2 linked regions of the Spiractinospora alimapuensis genome follow. The protein of the gene in region 2 interacts with the protein of the main gene of each other region in a pairwise test. Links are inferred from orthologs where the notes say so. Each region holds a gene or a part of one and is shown on either strand. Other genes may lie near its edges. The genes, in order: J4H86_RS20140 and lpdA.

Region 1 (3,312 bases), 3.1 Mb from region 2 along the record:
ATCTCGCAAATTCGAGATTTTTGAGTGAATTCCTTTTCAGGGCTTTCGCTTCTTTCGTAGAGATTACCATTTGATTCTCTCTACTTTGTCCCGGCGTCCGGCCCGCGCTGAAGCGCGTCGGTCTCCGGGGCAACCCCCCCAGTCTACCCATCCCGTTCACCCTGTCAAACGACCGAGTGTGTGATCTGGGAAGCTCTCCCGACACGACGAGATGCCCCGAAGGGACTCGATGTGCTCCAGAGGGAGGGAGAGTGTCGGCACGCCCGCGTTGCGCGTTCGTTTCGCTCGACTTCTTCGAGATTAACAGAGCGGGAAGACTCCTTCATCCCGTTCCGCCGCGCGGTCTAGCTCACAGCTTCTCGACCGGTGCGTAGCCCAGGAGGAGGTCCTTGCTGCCGACGTCCCCACCGAAGTCGATGCGTACCCGGCTGCGTTCGCCGCTGCCCTCCACCTCGAGAACGGTTCCCAGCCCGAACGAGTCGTGGGTGACGCGGTCCCCTGCCGCCAACGACGGGACGTTGCGCGCGCTGCGCGCCCGCGGCGGAGCCGGTCTGCCTGCCGAGACCATGGATCGAGACTCCGCGCCCGTGCGCTGCCAGTCCATGAGGTCGCCGGGAATCTCCGCCAGGAATCGGGACGGTGGGTTGTAGCTGGGTGTCCCCCACGCGCTGCGTACGGCCGCCCTGCTGATGTGCAGCCGGTGCTTCGCCCGAGTGATGCCGACGTAGGCCAGCCGACGTTCCTCTTCCAGCTCGTTGCGGTCCCCGAGGGTTCGCATGTGCGGGAAGACGCCGTCCTCCATTCCGGTCAGGAAGACGACAGGGAACTCCAGTCCCTTGGCGGCGTGCAGCGTCATCAACGTGACTACTCCGTCGCCCTCGTCCTCTTCCACCTGGTCGGCGTCGGCGACCAGAGCCACCTGTTCCAGGAAGTCCACGAGGGTGGGCGGGCCGGGTTGGTCCGCCGATTCCTCCCCTTCGTCGGCGCCTTCCTCGGCCACCACAGACTCGGCGCCGGACTGGGTGGTCTCGTCCTGCGCGGTGTCCTCCGGGTAGAGGGGTCCGGTGAAGGTCTGCTCGAACTCCCGGGCGACCTCCACGAACTCCTCCAGGTTCTCCACCCGGCTCTCGTCCTGGAGGTCCTTGGAGTTGGTGAGTTCTTCCAGATAACCGGTCCGTCGCAGCACGGCCTCGATGATCTCGGCCGGCGAGCTCGTGGGGACGAGCTCCATGAGCTCGTCCAGCAGGGCGACGAACTGGCCGATGGCCTTCACCGAGCGGGTGGCCACACCGGGCGCCTCGTTCGCTCGGCGTAGGGCCGCCGCGAACGAGATTCGCTCGCGCGCGGCGAAGACCTCGACGGTGGCCTCCGCGCGGTCACCGATCCCCCGCTTCGGAACGTTGAGGATGCGGCGCAGCGCCACGGTGTCGTCCGGGTTGGCCAGCACGCGCAGATAGGCCAGGACGTCGCGGATCTCCTTGCGCTCGTAGAAGCGCACCCCGCCGACGATCCGGTACGGAAGCCCGTGCCGGATGAAGATCTCCTCGAGCACCCGGGACTGCGCGTTGGTGCGATAGAAGACCGCGACGTCACCCGGCCGACAGTCCCCGGCGTCGGTGAGTCGGTCGATCTCACTGACGACGAACGAGGCCTCGTCGTGCTCGTTGTCGGCGACGTATCCGACGATCGCGGCGCCCGTCCCCACCTCCGACCAGAGGTTCTTGGGTTTTCGGTCCGTGTTTTGGCTGATGACCGCGTTGGCCGCGCGCAGGATCGTGTTCGTGGACCGGTAGTTCTGTTCCAGCAGCACGGTCCGCGCGTTCGGGTAGTCCCGCTCGAACTCGACGATGTTGCGGATCGTCGCGCCCCGGAAGGCGTAGATGGACTGGTCGGCGTCGCCGACGACGCAGAGCTCCGCCGGTTCGATCTCCGGCGCGCCGTCGTCGGTCGGCCGCGGGGGCGTGGCGAGGGTGCGGACCAGCTCGTACTGGGCGTGGTTGGTGTCCTGGTACTCGTCGACCATGATGTGCCGGAACCGCCGCTGGTAGTGCTCCGCCACGTCGGGGAACAGCTCCATGAGGTTCACGGTCAACATGATGAGGTCGTCGAAGTCCATGGCCCCGGCCTCCTGCAGCCGGCGCTGGTACAGCTTGTACGCCTGGGCGAGGACGCGTTCGCGGTCGTTGTCCGCGCGGGCCTCGAAGGTGTCGTAGTCGACGAGCTCGTTCTTCAGGTTGGAGACCTCGGCCGAGAAGGACCGCGGGGGGTACCTCTTGGTGTCGAGGTCGAGCTCACGGCAGACGAGCTGCATCAGCCTCTGGGAGTCGCCCGAGTCGTAGATGGTGAAGTTGCTCGGGTAACCCAGACGCGTTGCCTCCCGGCGGAGAATCCGCACGCAGGCCGCGTGGAACGTCATGATCCACATCGTGCGCGCGACGCGTGCGCCCAGGAGGCCTTCGATCCGTTCCCGCATCTCGGCCGCGGCCTTGTTGGTGAACGTGATCGCGAGGATCTCACCGGGCCGCACATCACGCTCTCGCAGCAGGTAGGCGATGCGATGGGTGAGAACACGGGTCTTTCCGGACCCGGCTCCCGCGACGATCAGCAGGGGCGACCCCTGGTGCGTCACCGCGTCGCGCTGTGCGGCGTTCAGGCCTTCGAGGAGTGATTCATGGACCGACACGCACTCCAGCCTAGGCGCTCGGAATCGGACACGTTGCTTTAGTTCAGCGGGACCGTTGGCCCCACTCTCGCCGTCCACGCCGCCCGGTCGGCGGACGGTCCCGTCGGCCCACGAGGCCTCCCGTCGCGGTATGGGATCGCCAGGTCGAGAGGCGAGGGGAAGGGACTTACCAGGGCGAACACCGTGAATTCCCGGAAAGATCGGAAATGCCCCCTGGGGAGGACTGCGTTCGGCGACGGTCAGATGACACGATGAGGTCATGGCATCGGAGCCCGAGCACACCCCTCTTCAGGCAACCGCCGAACAGACGGCCGCATCCCGCCCCCAGACCCCGGCCCCCGGCCCGACCCGTGCCGCGGAGCGGGCGCTCGCGCCCGACCTCGCGCGGGGGTTCATGCTGCTGCTGATCGCCCTCGCGAACACGCCCTGGTACCTCTGGGGCCGCGCCTACGTCGACACCACGATCCACCCGCCCGACGGATCGACGGTGGACCGATTCGTGCAGGCGGTCATCCTCACCGGGGTCGATGGTCGCGTCTATCCGATGTTCGCGTGTCTGTTCGGATACGGCATGGTCCAGCTACTCCAGCGGCAGGTGCGGCTCGGTGAGTCGGAGGGTCGGGCCCGGC
Region 2 (3,145 bases):
GGTCGGGATGGGGTCGTCGAACCCGCCCCGGCTGGTGCGGTTGAGCTACGAGCACCCGGAGGCCAGCCGCACCGTGGCGCTGGTCGGCAAGGGGATCACCTTCGACAGTGGTGGTCTGTCCCTCAAGCCCAGTACGGCCATGGAGTGGATGAAGAGTGACATGGGCGGTGCCGCGGCGGTGCTGGCCACGCTGCGCGCCACGGCGCTGCTGCGTCCCGCCGTCAACGTCGTGGGCTACCTGGCCATCGCCGAGAACATGCCCAGCGGGACGGCGCAGCGGCCGTCCGACGTCCTGCGCGTCTACGGTGGCACCACGGTGGAGGTGCTCAACACCGACGCCGAGGGGCGTCTCGTCATGGCCGACGCGCTGGTGCGGGCCCAGGAGGACTCCCCGGACATCGTCGTGGATGTGGCCACTCTCACCGGCGCCCAGCTCGTGGCGTTGGGCACGCGCGTGTTCGGTGTCATGTCCAACGACGCCGAGCTTCGTGGCAGTGTGGTGTCCGCGGCCGACACCGCCGGTGAGGACGCGTGGCCCATGCCGCTGCCGGCCGAACTGCGCAAGGGTCTGGACTCGTCCGTCGCCGACATCGCCAACGTTCCCGGGGAACGGTGGGGCGGGATGTTGGTCGCGGGGCTGTTTTTGCAAGAATTCGTGGCGGACGGAGTTCCGTGGGCGCACCTGGACATCGCGGGACCCGCGTTCAATCAGGGTTCCCCGCACGGGTACACCCCCAAGGGGGGAACGGGTGCGGCAACCCGCACCCTGGTGGGCCTCATCGAGGCCCAGGCCGCTCAACAGAACTGATCGGCCACTGACGACACATGGCGTGGGGGCTGTTGGCCAGCCCCCACGTCGGAACCACAAGCCAAGAGGAGTGTCCTTCCCGTGAGCGACAGCGGCGGAACCTTCGACCTCGTCATACTGGGCGGCGGCAGCGGCGGCTACGCCGCGGCGCTCCGCGCGGCCGAACTGGGCATGAGCGTGGCCTTGATCGAGAAGGACAAGGTCGGCGGAACCTGCCTGCACTACGGCTGTATCCCGACCAAGGCGCTGCTGCACGCCGCCGAGGTCGCCGACTCCTCGCGCGAGAGCGAGACCTTCGGGGTCAAGAGCACCTTCGAGGGCATCGACATGGCCGGCGTCAACGCCTATCGCGAGAAGATCATCGCGGGCCCGTACAAGGGGCTCTCCGGGCTGATCAAGTCCCGCGGGATCACCACCGTGGAGGGCCACGGGACGCTCACGGCCCCCAACCAGGTCACCGTCGACGGCACTGTCTACGAGGGCCGCAACATCCTGCTGGCCACCGGGTCCAAGACCAAGACCATCGGTCTGGACATCGACGGGACCCGGCTGATCGACAGCGAGCAGGCGCTGCGGCTGGACTACGTGCCCAAGTCCGCCATCGTGCTGGGCGGCGGCGTGATCGGGGTCGAGTTCGCCAGCGTGTGGCGCTCCTTCGGCGCCGAGGTCACCATCGTCGAGGCACTGCCCCACCTGTTGCCCTCGGAGGACGAGGACAGCTCCAAGCTGTTGGAGCGGGCCTTCCGCAAGCGGGGCATCAAGTTCGAGCTGGGCACTCCCTTCGAGAGCCACAAGATCACCGACTCCGGGGTCTCCGTCACGCTCCAGGGCGGCAAGACGTTGGAGGCCGACGTCATGCTGGTGGCGGTGGGACGCGGACCGGTGTCGGAGGGGCTCGGCTACGAGGAGCAGGGCATCAGCCTGGATCGTGGCTTCGTCCTGGTGGACGAGAACCTGCACACGGGCGTGGGCAACATCTACGCCGTCGGTGACCTGACCCCCGGCCCGCAGCTCGCGCACGTGGGCTTCGGCGAGGGGATCTTCGTCGCCGAGCAGATCGCCGGTCTCAACCCCGTGCCGATCGACTACGACGGTGTCCCGCGCGTCACCTACAGCGACCCCGAGGTCGCCTCGGTCGGACTCACGTCCAAGGTCGCCCAGGAGCGCGGGTACGAGACCGAGGAATACACGTTCAACCTCGCGGGTCTGGGCAAGGCACGCATCCTCAACACTCAGGGTGCGCTCAAGATGATCTCCGCGAAGGACGGGCCGATTCTCGGTGTCCACGTCGTCGGCAGCCGCGTCGGCGACCTCATCACGGAGGGGCAGCTCCTGTACAACTGGGAGGCCCTGCCCTCCGAGGTGGCGCAGCTCATCCACCCGCATCCCTCGATGTCGGAGGCGATGGGTGAGGCGGCTCTGGCGCTCACCGGGAAGCCCCTCCACACCCACGACTGATGGTTGACGGGGTGGCGCCCTCCTAGCGCCACCCCGTCGTTCCGCACAACCAGGTACAGCAGACCAGCGAGGAAGTCATGTCCACTCCCGTCACACTGCCCCCCCTCGGAGAGAGCATCACCGAGGGAACCGTCACCCAGTGGCTCAAGAAGGAGGGTGACACTGTCGACGTGGACGAGCCGCTGCTGGAGGTCTCCACCGACAAGGTCGACACCGAGATCCCCTCCCCCGCCGCCGGCGTTCTCTCCCGGATCATCGTGGCCGAGGACGAGACCGTCGAGGTGGGCGCCGAGATCGCGGTGATCAGCGCGTCCGGCGAGGCCGGCGCTGCCGCCGCCCCCGAGCAGACCACGCCCCCGGCCCCCGAACCGACCCCCGAGCCCACGCCGGAACCCACGCCGGAGCCGGTCGCGCAGGCCGAGCCGACGCCCGCTCCCGCGACGCCCCCGGCTCCGCAGGCCCAGACCGCCCCGCCTGCTCCGCCGGCCCCGGTCGCCGAGCAGCCGGAGCGGCTGGGCACGCCGCCGCGGCCGACGCGTGACGAGGTCACGCCCTCCGTCGACGTGGGGACGATGGACGCCGGCGCCGTTCGCCGGTCGGACGCGGCCAGCGAGTCCTACCTGACGCCCCTGGTGCGCAAGCTGGCGGCCGAGCGGAGTGTGGACCTGAGCACGGTGACGGGAACCGGTGTTGGCGGCCGGATCCGTAAGCAGGACGTCCTCGCCGCCGCGGAGCGTCAGGCGTCCGCGCCGGCCGCCGCCCCCACCCGGATCGTCACACCGGACACGACGCTGCGGGGCCGCACGGAGAAGATGTCGAGCCTGCGCCAGTCGATCTCCCAGCGGATGGTGGAGTCACAGCGCACCTCGGCCCAGGCGA

Evidence for each region.
Region 1: the proteins of lpdA (region 2) and J4H86_RS20140 interact in binary tests that used the Escherichia coli proteins (3 or more experiments, as listed by UniProt). The link is inferred for Spiractinospora alimapuensis from one-to-one orthologs.

The regions. Positions count from the first base shown.
Region 1 is NZ_CP072467.1:4,304,900-4,308,211, reverse strand. What follows is about bases 17-3,011. They hold J4H86_RS20140 (UvrD-helicase domain-containing protein), read right to left. Parts: upstream 2,684-3,011; coding sequence 350-2,683; downstream 17-349. Other genes in these bases: J4H86_RS20135 (DUF418 domain-containing protein), read left to right, coding at 2,943-3,011. Also shown: more of J4H86_RS20135, read left to right, coding at 3,012-3,312. UniProt on the Escherichia coli protein: A helicase with DNA-dependent ATPase activity. Unwinds DNA duplexes with 3'-5' polarity. Translocates on single-stranded DNA with 3'-5' polarity. Initiates unwinding more efficiently from a nicked substrate than double-stranded DNA.
Region 2 is NZ_CP072467.1:1,221,710-1,224,854, forward strand. The notes cover bases 250-3,077. They hold lpdA (dihydrolipoyl dehydrogenase), read left to right. Parts: upstream 250-889; coding sequence 890-2,266; downstream 2,267-3,077. Other genes in these bases: J4H86_RS05650 (leucyl aminopeptidase), read left to right, coding at 250-808; J4H86_RS05660 (2-oxo acid dehydrogenase subunit E2), read left to right, coding at 2,344-3,077. Also shown: more of J4H86_RS05650, read left to right, coding at 1-249; more of J4H86_RS05660, read left to right, coding at 3,078-3,145. UniProt on the Escherichia coli protein: Lipoamide dehydrogenase is a component of the glycine cleavage system as well as of the alpha-ketoacid dehydrogenase complexes.